One region of the Pseudoalteromonas thalassia genome, then DNA from elsewhere that is predicted to be linked to it. Evidence: riboswitches for the same ligand, from Rfam matches in the RefSeq annotation. Region 1 holds a riboswitch; the other holds the start of a gene.
What was found. Region 1 has a riboswitch for lysine ahead of dapA (4-hydroxy-tetrahydrodipicolinate synthase). Riboswitches for the same ligand answer to the same signal wherever they lie in the genome.
Positions count from the first base shown of each region.

Region 2: it holds a riboswitch for lysine, as region 1 does, so the genes downstream of both, lysC (lysine-sensitive aspartokinase 3) here and dapA (4-hydroxy-tetrahydrodipicolinate synthase) in region 1, are expected to answer to the same signal.

Region 1 is NZ_JBMMUE010000009.1:95,384-102,865, reverse strand. It holds gene AAEU31_RS12210 (succinylglutamate desuccinylase/aspartoacylase family protein) at 1-197, opposite strand, end outside; gene AAEU31_RS12205 (PLP-dependent decarboxylase) at 203-1,408, opposite strand; gene AAEU31_RS12200 (2,3,4,5-tetrahydropyridine-2,6-dicarboxylate N-succinyltransferase) at 1,408-2,148, opposite strand; gene dapA (4-hydroxy-tetrahydrodipicolinate synthase) at 2,163-3,047, opposite strand; lysine riboswitch at 3,185-3,381, opposite strand; gene AAEU31_RS12190 (DNA-3-methyladenine glycosylase I) at 3,564-4,259, shown strand; gene AAEU31_RS12185 (protein adenylyltransferase SelO) at 4,268-5,680, shown strand; gene AAEU31_RS12180 (OmpA family protein) at 6,035-7,093, shown strand.
Region 2 is NZ_JBMMUE010000019.1:22,121-29,602, reverse strand. It holds gene AAEU31_RS18030 (hypothetical protein) at 254-727, opposite strand; gene AAEU31_RS18025 (sodium-dependent transporter) at 1,010-2,335, opposite strand; gene AAEU31_RS18020 (4'-phosphopantetheinyl transferase family protein) at 2,484-3,221, shown strand; gene lysC (lysine-sensitive aspartokinase 3) at 3,198-4,577, opposite strand; lysine riboswitch at 4,659-4,831, opposite strand; gene nhaD (sodium:proton antiporter NhaD) at 4,920-6,170, opposite strand; gene AAEU31_RS18005 (MksB family condensin complex protein) at 6,319-7,482, shown strand, end outside.

The DNA.
Region 1 (7,482 bases):
TTGAGTGATTTTAATTGCTCAAGCAATTGATAAATTACAGCGTTACCTTGTACTTCTGCACCGTGCATATTAGCTTGTATATACACGTTTGGCCCTGTGCCATCGCCTTTTAAACGATACACAGGAATTGTCAGTGGTAGGCCGTTGGCAATTTCGCCAACCACAATATTCTCTTGGCTGATTAATTCTTTACTCATGGTGATTACCTTAAATAATAGCTGGCATCTTCAGCGCTACGAATGCACTCAATATTGCCTTGTTCAAGGATGTATTCAGCCGCTAATTCGTGGCATAAAAAGTACGGCATACTTTCGGTAAAGCCATACGCGCCACATTGGCTGAATACCAACCAGTCTTGCTCACTTAAATCACTAGCTAGTTGGTGCTCACCTAAGCAATCAAGTGCAGTGCAAAGTGGCCCGTATAAAGTCATTGCACTTGGCTCAGCCGCTGACTCACGCAGTAACGCCGCAGGAAAATCTTGGCTTGTTACAGCAGGGCGAAGTAAATGGTTAATACCGCCTGATAAAATCACCTGCTGTTGATTGTAATTTTCTTTGCGTTCAACAACTGGTGTGGCGTAATGGCCGCATTCGCCCACCGCATAGCGGCCAAGTTCCATCCAAAGCTCTTTGACACCGGCATCTGCTTTAATACTCGCCAGAGTCTCGATAAGTGCAGACCAATCGAGTCGGTTAGCATCTTGAGTATAAGGAATGCCTAAGCCACCCCCTAAATCGAGAATATTAAGGTTAATATTTAACGCGCTTGCTAGTTGTTGTAAGGGCGCAATCATCGCATGCCATAGCTCGGCGAGTTTGTCAGTGCTCAGCATATTGCCCCATTGGAAAATATGCAGGCCATCAAAGTTAAGAGCAGGGTAATCACTGACTGTGAGTGCTTGCCACTCATCACAACCCAAACCAAAAGGAGTAAGGCTATCGCCGCCAAGTGGGTTCTTTTCGCTGTCTGGCCAACGAAGTTGTACACGCAACAGAACTTGCAGCTGACAATTTGCTTTCGTTGCTTGCTCATTTAACCAGCGAACTTGGTTTATGCTCTCGGCCACGAAGGTACGTACGCCGCGAGCAATAAAATGTGAAATTTGTGCAGGGCTCTTTGCAGGCCCAGTGTTGAGCACGCGCTCGCTATCGATGCCTTGGGCAAGTACTTGCTCAAGTTCACCTTTACTCGCAACATCAAAATTAAACCCTGCGCTGTTTAAACATTGAATAATGCGAGACAGCGGGTTGGCCTTAACTGCATACCAAAGTTTCACATCGGTTTGCGCAGTTAGTTGATTTAAATGTGCAGTTAATTTATCTAAATCATAGATAAAAAATGGCGTATCAAGATGTGTTGAAACTTGTTCAACCGCTTGCTTGATGGGCGTGCTCAAAAAGCTCATTAACGTAAAACCTCTTCTAACAATAATGATGCATCGCTTTGTTCGTCACGGTATTTCACGATCAATGCACAAGACATGCTTAAACCTTGCTCGCGAGCCCATGCATTTGAAGCAGGGCGAGAACCTGGGATTACAATCGCGTTTTCTGGAATTGCTTCACCTTTGTTTAGCTGGCGCTCATTAACACAATCGTAGACAGGGATGGTTGCAGATAAGCGCACACCCGGCGCAAGTACAGCACCTTTTTTCACAACCACACCTTCAACAATAACGCAGCCTGCACCGATGAAAGCGTCATCTTCAATAACCACAGGGCTGGCACCAATTGGCTCAAGCACGCCACCTAACTGTACTGCTGCACTTAGGTGAACATTTTTACCTACTTGTGCGCATGAACCCACTAATGCGTGACTGTCGACCATCGTGCCTTCGTCGATGAACGCACCAATATTTACATACGCTGGTGGCATAATAATCGTGCCTTTAGCAACGTGTGCGCCACGACGAACACTGCTACCACCTGGTACCATACGCACGCCGGCATTTGCAGCAAAGCCCTGTGGTGCTAGGTTGTGCTTATCCACAAAACCACCCGGGAACTCGGTATTAGTACCATTTTTGAAGGCTTCTAAAATGCCTTGTTTAACTTCAACATTGGCATGCCAGTTGCCATTTTCGTCTTGTGTAGCTGCGCGCACTGCGCCCGATTCTAAGTTGTTTAATAATTCTAACCAGCTCATGATAAAACCTGTTTTTAGTTCCAAGATAAAATAGTGTTGTTTGCGTGGGTGATGCTGTCTGTTTGCTCTAGCTCTAAATGCGTAAGCGGCGGACGTAAATGCGGGGTATTTATTTTACCTTGCAGGTGCATCAGTACTTTTACGGGGATTGGATTTGCGACAGCAAATAAGCTTTGAATCGCTTGCGACCAATCGGTGAATAGATTTGGATATTGACCACTTAAACTGCGTTTAACAAACTCATGGGTTTGACTCGGCCAAGCATTTGCGGCAACCGAAACTAAGCCTTTTGCACCAGCTTGAGCAAAATACGGCATAAGTGCATCATCACCACTGAAGATAGCCAGTGTTGGTGACGCCGTTCTAAAGCCTTCAAATTTGCTAATGTCACCACTGGCTTCTTTCAAAGCCCAAAGGTTTTTGTGCTCAGCAAGGTTTTTGATCACCTGCGGTGAAATCTCAACTGCACTACGTCCTGGTACGTTATACAACATACAAGGGTGATGACTTGCGTTAAGTAGGCTTTCAAACCAATGTGTTTGGCCAACAACCCCAGGTTTTGCATACAGAGGAGAGCCCAATAGATAGCCATGAATAGGTAGTTGGTTGCAGTATTCAACCCAAGCAATTTGCTGCTTAAGGTTCATGCCGCCCACAGCGACCATAAGTGGTACAGTCGGTGATAATTGGCAAACATGCTCAACAATGGCTTGTTGCTCTTTAAGTGAAAGCGCCAGTCCTTCGCCGGTGCTGCCAAGCAATAAAATGCCGTTATTAGCATCTTGCTGCTCGGCGACCAGTTGCCCAAGGGCCGTATAATCGACCTCGCCAGATTCAGAAAATGGCGTGACAAGCGCTGTCCATAGTGGATAGTCGTATAAATCAAAATTGTTGATCATCTCTCACGAACTTATAAGGTATTCGAAGAGTTTATGCGGGAGCAATTGAATGGAGCCGCATGTCGTCGTTCGAACAAGGTATAATTCGAAGAGCGAATGGGCTTAAAATAATAAAGACGCAACGGCCTTATTATACTAAGACCAGAAGCTCTCCACCAAACTAATCAATAGCATTTTGCTATTGTTGGTGACAGTCGCTGGGATTCAGCCCAGTCGCCCGAAATAAGCACCTCACAAACGGTGTTACTTCTCGGCGTTAATTCCCCTCACGTATGATCAACAGAGTCTGTGCTCCTCCCATACGCTACCTGAATAACGCACCTCTTCCAGCCCTTTATGCTCGCTTTATAGCTTAAAGCCAACATAGTTAAATAGGGTATCAGCGGCGATTAAAGCATTTTAGCCATCTAGGTGTCAAGGCGGAGTATTCGTTTTTTTAGTGACCGATTTTGCAACATGGTTACGTATAAGCGTGTTTTTAGTACACTAGTATTACCCAGACGAATTGGAAGAAGAATGGAAAAGTTTAACGATATCTATCAGCGAGCTGTCACCCGTAAGGGCAGTGAAGAAATGCTACTTGCACTGCTTTCTGACCCGCTTGATAGCTCTGACATTGCCAAAATGCATGATGACTTATGGTTGGAAGAGTTAACGCGTAAAGTGTTCCAAAGTGGTTTTTACTGGTCTGTTATCAATAGTAAGTGGTCAGGATTTCGAGAGGTATTTTGGGACTTCAGTGTTGAGAAACTATTAATGATGCCACCTGATATGCTCGAGCAAAAAGCCAGTGATGAACGTATTATTCGTAACTTTAAAAAAGTACAAACGATCCCTGAAAATGCCTACATGATCCATGAAGTAGCCGAAAAACATGGTAGTTTCAGCCAATTTGTAGCTGATTGGCCAGTAAATAATATTATCGGTTTGTGGGCTTACTTAAAAAAGCATGGTGCGCGACTAGGTGGGAACACAGGGCCTTATGCATTGCGTGCCATGGGTAAGGATACTTTTTTACTGTCTCGAGACGTAGAAAATTATTTACGTGCTCATGAATTAATTGACGGTGGCTTACAAACTAAAAAGTCATTACAAGCTGCACAAGATTTTTTCAACGAGCTACAACAACAAAGTGGCTTTAGCCTGCAAGCGTTAAGTCAATTAGTTGCTTATGGGGTAGGCGATAACCGCGTTGGCATAGCTGCGCGATAGGATTTTTTATGAAACTGCAAACTAGGTATACCGATATCAGCGAACTATTGGCTATTGAAGATATGCCTACTCGCGCCGCTGATCCCGCATTATTGTTATTCAATGATAAATTAGCTCAGTCGCTTGGTATTAATCATGATCCAGAATACCTAGCAGGACAGTTAAGTGGCTCAATAACTGATGACAGCGTAAAGCCTATTGCTTTAGGTTACTCAGGGCATCAATTTGGTCATTTCTCACCACGTCTGGGGGATGGCAGAGCGCATTTGCTTGGAGCAGTTAAAGACGTTGAAGGAGTACTGTGGGACATACAGCTTAAAGGGGCGGGTGCTACAGTGTTTTCACGTGGTGGTGATGGACGTTGTGCGATTGGGCCGGCGGTTCGTGAGTTTATAATGAGCGAAGCGATGGCTGCATTAGGTGTCGCGACAACTCGCTGCTTAGCTGTTGTTACTACCGGCGAAACGGTGTATCGACAACCACCTCGGCCAGGCGCTGTCGTAACTCGCGTAGCAAAAAGTCATATTCGCGTTGGTTCATTTCAGTATTTAGCAACCCAGGGCGATATTGAAGGCTTAGAAAAGTTAGTTGATTACGCACTCAGTTGTCATTTCCCAGAGATAGATACGCGTGCAGAGCAACGTTATGTAGACTTTTTAACCGCAGTCATAGATAAGCAAATTGAGCTTATCATCAGTTGGATGCGAGTGGGATTCATCCATGGTGTAATGAATACAGACAATACATTAGTGAGTGGTGAAACCATTGATTACGGCCCATGCGCTATGATGAACCAGTTTGACTTTGATACTGTGTTTAGTTCCATAGACCATCAAGGGCGCTATGCATTCGGTAACCAACCAAACATTGCGAATTGGAATTGCGCGCGATTAGCTGAGAGCTTGCTGCCATTATTTAAAAATGAACAGCAAGCTTTGTCGTTATTATCCAGTGCAGTAAATAGTTTTGCTGAAAAGTTTAATCATGCATTTACTACAATGTGGCGACGGAAGTTAGGACTTCTAGATGAACACGACGATAACCAAGCTTTAGTGACTGAGTTACTCACTCTGATGCAGCAAAATAACCTTGATTATACTAATACTTTCAATGCTCTTACGGAGTCATTACTTGCGGATTTTGCATTACCGGATAGTATTAAGGGGTGGGCTGCAAAGTGGCGAGTCAGAACATCAGCTGAAAGTTATGACATCATGCGTGCTGTTAATCCTGCAGTCATTCCACGCAACCATAATATTGAAATGATCTTGGCGGAATATGAAAAAACAGGATGTAGTTCAATGCTGAATGGCTTTTTGTCAGTTTTATCAAAGCCCTACGTTTATGATCAGCAATTCGAATCTTGGTATGAGCCACCTGAAAATGGCGATGCTAATTATCAAACATTTTGTGGTACCTAATGCATTTGTACTTGCTTGAAATAAAAAGTGTTTATTTAGTTTTTTTAAATGCTTGCTGATTGAGCAGAATAAACGCAAGTGCTATCATAGAATGGAGTTAACTTATTGCTTTAGATGATGATCTAATACGACTTTAGAATCATGTTAGACGTAATTTAAATAATTCTTTTGTTATATTGGATTCAGCTTTATTAAGTATTAAGCATCAAGTGTTAAGCATTGATAATTAATAAATAAGTAAAATTGTGGCTTATGAACTATCGTAAGATTGATTTTTTGAGCTACTCAACAGTTTTTAAATACTCAACAAACATTAGCTGAAAACAGCTTTATTGTGAAAATGGGAAGGAAATAATGAAACTAAAATCACTTACTATTGCGTTAGCACTGGCTGCAACGAGTTCTACAGCCCTCGCTGCTGAAAAAGAAGGTTTTTATATTGGCGCATTTGGCGACTATTACGACAATTCTTGGGAAAATGTTCGTGATTATCCGCCAGGTGGATTGAATGTTGATGACTCAACTGGTTGGGGCTTAGAGTTAGGCTATCGTTTCAGTGATTACTGGAGCGCGCGTCTAGAATATGCAGACATGGACTTTGATTGGACTGCAGATTTAGCTAATGGTACTTCAACTAGTGGCTCTGAAAGCGGCGAGCGTTACGGTATTGATGCTTTATATCACTTAGGTGGCGGCCCATTCTATGGTATTTTTGGTCTTAAGAACTTAAGTGCTCTAGATGAAAACTTAACGTTTGCTAACGTTGGTGCCGGTTATCAGCACTACTTTACAGACAATTTCGCATTTAACGCTGAAACGTCTTTATATCAAGGTCTTGATCGTGGTTACACTGATGTTGGCGCTAAATTAGGTTTCAGCTATATTTTCGGTAACCAAAGCTCATCTGAGCCAGTAGAGCCTGCGCCGGTTGTTAGCGCTCCAACTGATAGCGATAATGATGGTGTTATGGATGCTGATGATCAGTGTGCTAACACACCAATGACTGATGCAGTAGATAGCACAGGCTGTACATTATACGAAGAAAAAGAAGCAACTATCACCTTGTTAGTTACTTTCCCGCATGATGTAGCAGAAGTACCAAACAAATACTTCAGCGATATTGCAGATGTGGCTGCGTTTATGAAAGAAAACCAAGACACATCAGTTGTATTAGAAGGCCACGCCTCTGCAGTGGGTGATGCTGACTATAATATGAAGCTTTCAGAAAAGCGCGCTCAAGATGTTGCTGATGAACTTATCAAAGACGGTATCGCTGCAGATAGAATTTCGACAGTTGGATACGGTGAAGAGCGTTTGAAAAATAAAGCCTACACACTGGAAGCACATGCTGAAAACCGTCGTGTAGAAGCGCAAATTACTAGCGTTGAACGTGTAAAAGTTCTTCGTAAATAAGACTAAACTATTATAAATATGTAAATACTCCTATATTTATAAATAGTTACAAATAGTAAAGCCGAGCCAAGTAGTTGGTTCGGCTTTATTTTTTTAATTTAAGATCATAATTATTTTTCGATTAAATAAAATAATCTTCAGAATGTACCTTTTGTTAAATGATAATTTAAGTGAATATTGATTTGAATCATCAAAGTAACTATCAACCATTTGTGCTATAGCTTTTTTAGTTACCTTGTAGAATAATTATTAGGTAATATAATTATTTTTACTGTAATGTTTTTTTAGTATCAATATTGTTGGATTTATATTGATTCTTTTTACGTCGCTGTATTTAGTTGGTGTTGTTAAATTAAGAAAATTTATTATGTTGTTTGGGTTTATTAAGT
Region 2 (7,482 bases), on a different contig from region 1:
TTCAGAACAAGGTACGATGAAAACTATTCAAAACTTATTGGGAAATTCGTGGGTATATATATACTTTTTCAGATGGAAAAACTTCCGATTGTTCATGAGTTCACCCTTCAGGGGAAACACATATAAACATTGGGAGATATCGACTCTTCCGATAAAGATACCGCGTTTGTATTATTATTCATAGGTTCATTGATGTCAGTTCAATTTATCTTGCAAAGAAAAAGCAATCCTAAATTAAATAGACAAAAATTGTTTACTTAATTTGGCCGAGAAAGCGTCTAAGATCTTTGCTTCTAAAGCTTCCAAAATTTTCTTGGGTGAAGCTACTAGTACCAAACCAACGCCTTTTCACTAGGTTAAAATTGATCGCCATATCTTCGTTATCGTGAACCAAAAATTCTAGATCGTAAGTATCTGCCTTTGTTCTTATTCTGATAAATACTTTTTCATATGGAGATGGACTTCTAGTAAACATGGCAGAGCGTGAGTTTTTAAGCGAATGCAAAAACTCCTGAAGTATTTTATCTGGAATATTGAACTGCTGTCTTTCCTGCCCAATGTTTGTATCCCATTTTGAAATTGATTCAATCTCTTGAACTGTTAGTAGAGACAGTTCTTTTAAAATATCTTCACCTGTGGATTGGGACTCGTATGAACTATACCAACCGTAGAGAATATAGAGGGGAATAGCTACAGCAAGGATTTTTTTAATAAAGCTTTTATCCATATTTCCTCTGTTGGCTAATAAGAAATGTGTTAAGCACTGCCGAATTTAAGTGGTTAGCATTGAGTATTTTTTAATTAAAAAACTGTATCACTTCTTATTATAGCGACATCAAAACATGTCAAAAATGCACGAAAACAACTACAACTCCTTTGTTGATTTGCGAGTTGAAGTTGCTTTAGCTGGATTAGCTAATAGTGCAGCACCATTTTAACTGAGCGGCTTAGGTTTAAACCCTACGCCTTTTACTTTTCCCTTGAAACTAGAGACTAGTAACTCAAGTTTCTATTTCAACAACGCCACGTTCACAAAAACCGCCGTCATTAATAGCGGACAAACAAAGCGAATATACTGGGCAAACCAATAATGGGGGCCGCTAGATACTTGATGCAATTTATTACCACGCTGCCATAACCAGCCAACAGTAATGAAGTAGAACAGTCCCATTAAAGGTAATTGGTACTGTGTAAGCACCATAATCACTAAGCCAAATAACCAGTCAAAGTTTAAGATGATAAGTGATGAAGCGATAAAGACGACTAGCGTTACAAATAAAGTCGCTTTTTTTCGCTCAATACTGTGATTCTCAACTAAAAATGCCACTGGAATTTCGGTCGATGAGATGGTTGATGTCACTGAGGCAATCGACATTAATACAAAGAATAATAAGCCAACGAGTAAACCCACTTGGCCCATAGTGCTAAACAGCTCAGGTAAAATCGCAAATATTAACTGCCCTTCACCAACCAATTTACCACCGCTAAATACCTCTACACCGTTATGCTGAGCAACAAAAATAGCCGGAATAATCAATAAACCTGCTAAAAAGGCCACACCGGTATCAAGTAGAGCTACAGTGCCAGTTAATCTAGGTAGGTTCGCATCTGGTTTTAAATAAGAGCCATAAACCATCATACATCCTACACCTAACGACAATGAAAAGAACGCTTGCCCCATTGCCGCAATAATTAAGTTTGCATCAAGAATTTGACTAAAATCTGGTACTAAGTAGGCTGCAAAACCATCCATCGCACCATCAAGTGTGGCGATATAAGCAATTAACGCCACTAATAACACTAGCAATAATGGCATTAAGCGGCGTGACCAAGTTTCGATACCTGATTTAACGCCTTTTAAAATAATACTCGCAGTAAGAATAAGCATCAGCGGTGTAAACACAAAGTTGCGTGCCATGGAGTCGCTGTGCAAAAAGTTACTTAACTCAGTAAAACCAAAGAAGTTTGCGATTGGCTCAAGGGCATAAGCGAGCATCCAGCCTGCGACAATCGAATAAAAGCTTAGCATTACAATCGCACCAAACAAGCCAATATAGCCTGCTGCAGCGCCTACTTTAGGCGCTGTATCTTGCCATGCATTTGATAATGCTTTTACAGGATTAGCTTGTGCTTGATGACCTAAATATAGCTCAGTATAAAGAGCCGGAAGCGCTAATAAGAAAATAACAATAAAATAAACAAGTAAGAATGCACCGCCGCCATGGTTTGCCGCTTGTGTTGGAAAGCCCCAAATATTACCTAACCCTACCGCCGCACCAGAAGCTGCTAAAACGAAACCTAATCGACTTTGAAAGCCGTCACGAACTTGTGCCATACACCTACAAATCTGTTATTATTTTTCCTCATTAAACCATAATTACAGTCAACTGCGTAAACTATTTGCGTTTGTTCGTGCCTATAAATGTGCATCTGCTGTAAAAATAAACAAAACTAAATACGAGCCTTCGTGTAAGCGTTAAACCATGAGCTGTCACTACTTTTCGAATACTCTTATCATCGAGCAGCAAAGCCAATCAACGGCCAAAAAAATTATGCTGATGGATGCAGCACGTATTGATGTTGCAAGTTTACCCGTTGATAAATTACTCAGTGAGTTTGAATTAAGTGTGCTTGAAAAACGCAAAGTCCCTGCTGCCAAGCAAGAGTACTTAGCGACTCGCTTAACGTTAAAATATTTGTATCAACACGCTTACCCTAATGACGATTTAGCCCTCAATGAAATATCGAGCCAGTTTGATGACAAAGACAGCAAGCTAAAGCTACATACCCCGGTTAGAGAACCTGTGTGGACCTGTTTATCTCATTCAAATGGTTTAATCGGTGCAGCTCTTAACCCAGAGCAGCAGCTATTTGGTTTTGATATTGAACAAAGCAGCAAGCCTCGCCCTTTTATCAAACTTGCAAAGCATTTTTATCATCAAGATGAAGTTGACTTAATTAGCCGTTTTGACACTCCCGATGAGCAGGCACAGTGCTTTTTTAGAATCTGGACATTAAAAGAAGCGCTTGCCAAAGCAAGTGCACAGCCAATTGCGAAACTACTTGCTCCTAATGTATTTGAAGAATTGAGCAAACATAATTTCAGCGCGAATAGTAACTCTATTGAAGGCTTTGATATAAGTGTTGTGGCACAAAAAAGCACTGACTGGCAGTGCTCTTTTATTAACTTTAACGAGTTACGCCGCGACTTGGCTTTCTAATAGTCGGCTATGAATAGCCTGCACGACTTCATCTGACTCGCTTTGCTCAACTAAGAAGCACAAGTTATGTTTACTTGCACCGTGGCAAATTAAACGAATATTAAAGTCACTTAATACCTGCATTAAGTTCATTTCTTGCTGACGTAATTGAATTTCAGAACCAATTAAAGCCACCAGCGTCAAGTTGTTCTCAACCGATACATGACAAAACTCAGAAAGCTTATCTAAACAGGCTTGATCAAGCTCAGGACGTGATGCATTTGGCGCGTTATCTAAAGTAATTGCAACACTGATCTCTGAGGTAGTAACCAAATCAACCGAAATATTAAACTCACTTAAAATGGTGAATACACGTGCTAAGAAACCACTCGCAAGAAGCATTTCTGGGCTTTTAACGGTTAATAGAATTTGGTTTTTACGCTGCGTTACTGCACGAATACCCGGTTGCTGAGACTTTTCTTTTTCAATCCATGTACCGCCTAATTGCGGCTCACGGCTTGAACCAACAAACACACTAATATGGCTACGGCTCGCTGGTAAGATAGTTGCAGGATGCAGCACTTTTGCTCCAAACGTGGCCATTTCTGCCGCTTCATCAAAGCTTAAGCGAGCAATTGGGCTTGCTTTGGCGCATAAACGCGGATCAGTACTGAAAATACCCACAACATCGGTCCAAATATGCACGCTTTTTGCGTTAATTGCTTCAGCGAGTAATGCAGCACTGTAATCTGAACCACCACGCCCTAAAGTCGTTGTTTGATTATGTTCATTGCTACCAATAAAGCCTTGAGTTACCACAACTTGCTCATCAAGTAGCGGCACTAAATGCTCTTTAGCAGCCGCAGCGGTTGCTGCAACATTAGGTGTTGCTTTAGCAAATTGGCTATCTGTTTTTAGCACCTTACGTACATCAAAACGCACCGCATCAAGACCTTGACCACGTAATACTTTAGTGAACAAATACGATGATAAACGCTCACCAAAGCTCAGTAGCTCATCTTGCTCAGCTGCTGACTTAACCCCTTCTGATGCCAAAGTTTGAAAAGCCTTAAGCGTTTCATTAAAGCCATGTGCTAAATCAGCATCGAGCGACAGCTCTGCCAAAATTGCTTCTTGAATGGCGACTACGCCGGTAATGTGCTCATCACGCTCAACCGCGCTCAAATCACGTTTACACAATGCAACTAAATGGTTTGTCACGCCAGCACTGGCACTCACAGCAACAATACGTACTTGGTTATCAGCACAAACGATTTCTGCGCAGCGGCTCATAGCATCAAAGTTAGCTACACTGGTACCGCCAAATTTTGCAACAACGTAATCTGATTTTGTATTGGCGGCTAATTGGGTATTCATGTCGTCTCCTTTTGTGGAAAACTATCCACAGTAAATCAAGAAGAACTCGGCAAGGGGGTGCTTTGAAAATAAAGAGTAGTCCATGCCAGAAGCTCTCCACCTAGTTTGGTGACAGTTTTGAGGATTCAGCCCCATAAACCGAAAAATAACCGTGACGTCCGGATAATTTTCTCGGCGAGTACTTCCCTCATTAATGGTCATCGGCGTTCGTCACCTCACATTAACTACCTAAGTATCGCACCTCTTCTGAATGTTAAGTTAACACCTGGTTAAAATAACAAAGCCTGCTGTTAAAAGCAGGCTTCGAAAGTTAACGTTTAGACGTCTAGCTGTCAAGTTGTTTTATGAAATTAAACTGCCCGCTAAGTGCGAACCGTAATAACCTACTGTGTATGAAATCAATAAATACACCGACATTCTTAGGTAACTCATAAATGTAAGCGCTTTTACTTTACTCATAGCGATAATACCCGCCGCAGAACCGATAATAAGCATTGAGCCACCTACCCCTGTTGCGTAAGTAAATGATAGCCATTGCTGTGGACTCATCACAATATCTGCTTTTAAGAGTGCTGCAGTTAAAGGTACGTTATCTACCGCCGCCGATAATAGCCCCATTAAGTAATTGGCATATTCAGGCGCCATCAATTCATAAAGGTTAGTAAATTTAGCAAGCATGCCAACTTCTTTTAATGCGCCAACCAGCAATAACACACCCACAAAGAACAATAAGGTGTCGTACTCAATTTCACGAATATAATCGATGATTTTTTTGTTCACATCTTTTTTGCGCATTAAAAATTGCGCAACCAAAAACATCAGTGATAAACCAAATAAAAAGGTTAATAGCGGTGGCACACTATAAAGTACGCTTAAAGTTAACGTGGCTATGATGGTCGAGAAGAAGATAACCGCAATGGTAATATCGGTTTTTTCTATACGACGAGCTGTTTGCTTTTCAAATACCACATTACCCGACATACCCACCGATAACATTGCCGCTAACAATGCAACACTTGCAAGTGCAGGTACAATTAATAATAACAAGTTAGCAATGGTGACTTTTTCGTCTAAGAAAATCATTAGCGTTGTAACATCACCCGTGATCAACGACACCCCACCCGAGTTAACACTGAATACAATTAAGGTTGCGTATTTTATTAATTTTTTAGGATCTAACTTCAGTGACATCACTACCGCAAGCGAGATTAAAGTTGCGGTTATGTTGTCTGATATCGATGAAAATAAAAACGCAAAACCACCAATCAAAAACATCAGCTTTCGTTCACTGATTTGATTTGGCATAATTTTATGCACAATATTCTGGATAAAGCCTTTAGAGTTTAAATACGCTACAAAGGTCATCGCAGCCATTAAAAATAGCCACAAAGTCGCGATTTCTAATATATTGTGATCCAGTTGATGTTGTATGGTTTCTGGGCTTTGCCCATGAATCGGAGAGATAAATAAGATAATCCAGCATAAAGTACCAAAAAAAAGCGTCGTTTTGGCCTTGTTAACATGGATAATATCCTCTATAACGATAAGCAAAAATGCCACCGCTATCAGGGTTAGGATAAGTGGGGTTACCATGGTGTTTGAACAACCTTTATAATAATGTAAAAATTGTAAGACGAGTGTTTCGGCGCGGATTCTAGCAGCATCGACAGCATAAAACTATTCTCAATTACATAATTTACTACTAATCGCTAACACCAAAGTCTGAATTTACTGGAGCCTTATGATCCCAGCTAAAAAGTTATTAAATACCCTTACAGAGCATTGGGGGGTGTTAGAATTATTATTTAAACGTTTTAAAATGGCTGATTTCAGCTTGAAAGACGTACAAAATGCGATAAAACAAAAACAACCCACTTGGTCAAATGAACGCATTTATAAAGAAACAAATCGTTTATTGAATCAAGACATCATTATTCCACTGGCTAAGTCATCGCAGTTAGAAATCAACCGCGCGATCGCCGATTTTGCAACTTTCTTGCTACAAGAAGAGCACCTAGGTCTTGCCCAAGAAATTAGTGTGCTCGTTGATGACCTTGCTCGCCTTGGTAACCGCCTTGCTAAAGCGGGTGAAATTGAAGATTACGACGAGCTACGCCGCTTTAGCCGCATTATGGATGATCGGGTTCGCAAAATAATGAAATTGTTTGCCCATAATGAAAACGCAATTTTAAATATTGTTGAGCAAGCCAAAGCTAACAATGCAGTGCAATCTTTGCAAAAGCGCTATCAAGCAGTCATTGAAGCGTTCGATGAATACATTGAACCTATGCTTGAAATGGTTGATATTCGTGGTGATTTTCATGCTTGCTTTCACACCATCGAATCGCAAATTAGCACGCAAATAGAGCAAATTGACCGCCTAGGTAAGTCATATCAAGACAAGCGCATGCTTGAACAATTACGTACCCGTATTTTAGAAATGCATTTAATTGGTCGTGAAAGCTTACGTAAAAGCGCCGATATGCTGATGCCGCTGCGTGAAGAATTACGCCGCAATAACCTAATTACTCGCCAAGCGGCTAAAGTGCTTGGTTTAGTGCGTAAAAATGGCGTCGATAACATGTTAAGTGCGGTACAGCCTAATTTTGTTTCCGACGCACAGCGTTTTTCACTTGGTCAGCAACGTCATATCGTGGCCTATATGGCAGGCTTAGTCGATTTTGAGCACGATGAATATCAGCTTCCTGAACAGGATGATGTACCTGCGTATCAAAGTCCGCATATTCCTGATTACAACGATGTTAAAACCCAATTTAGAAAACGCTTTAAAAAAGCCAGCAAAAAAGCTCAGCCACTCCTTAGTTTTTTAGATGAAAGCTACCCTGATCTAGAGGCTGACGAAATGCTGTTCTTGTATCAAAAACTAATTAGCGATGGCGACCTT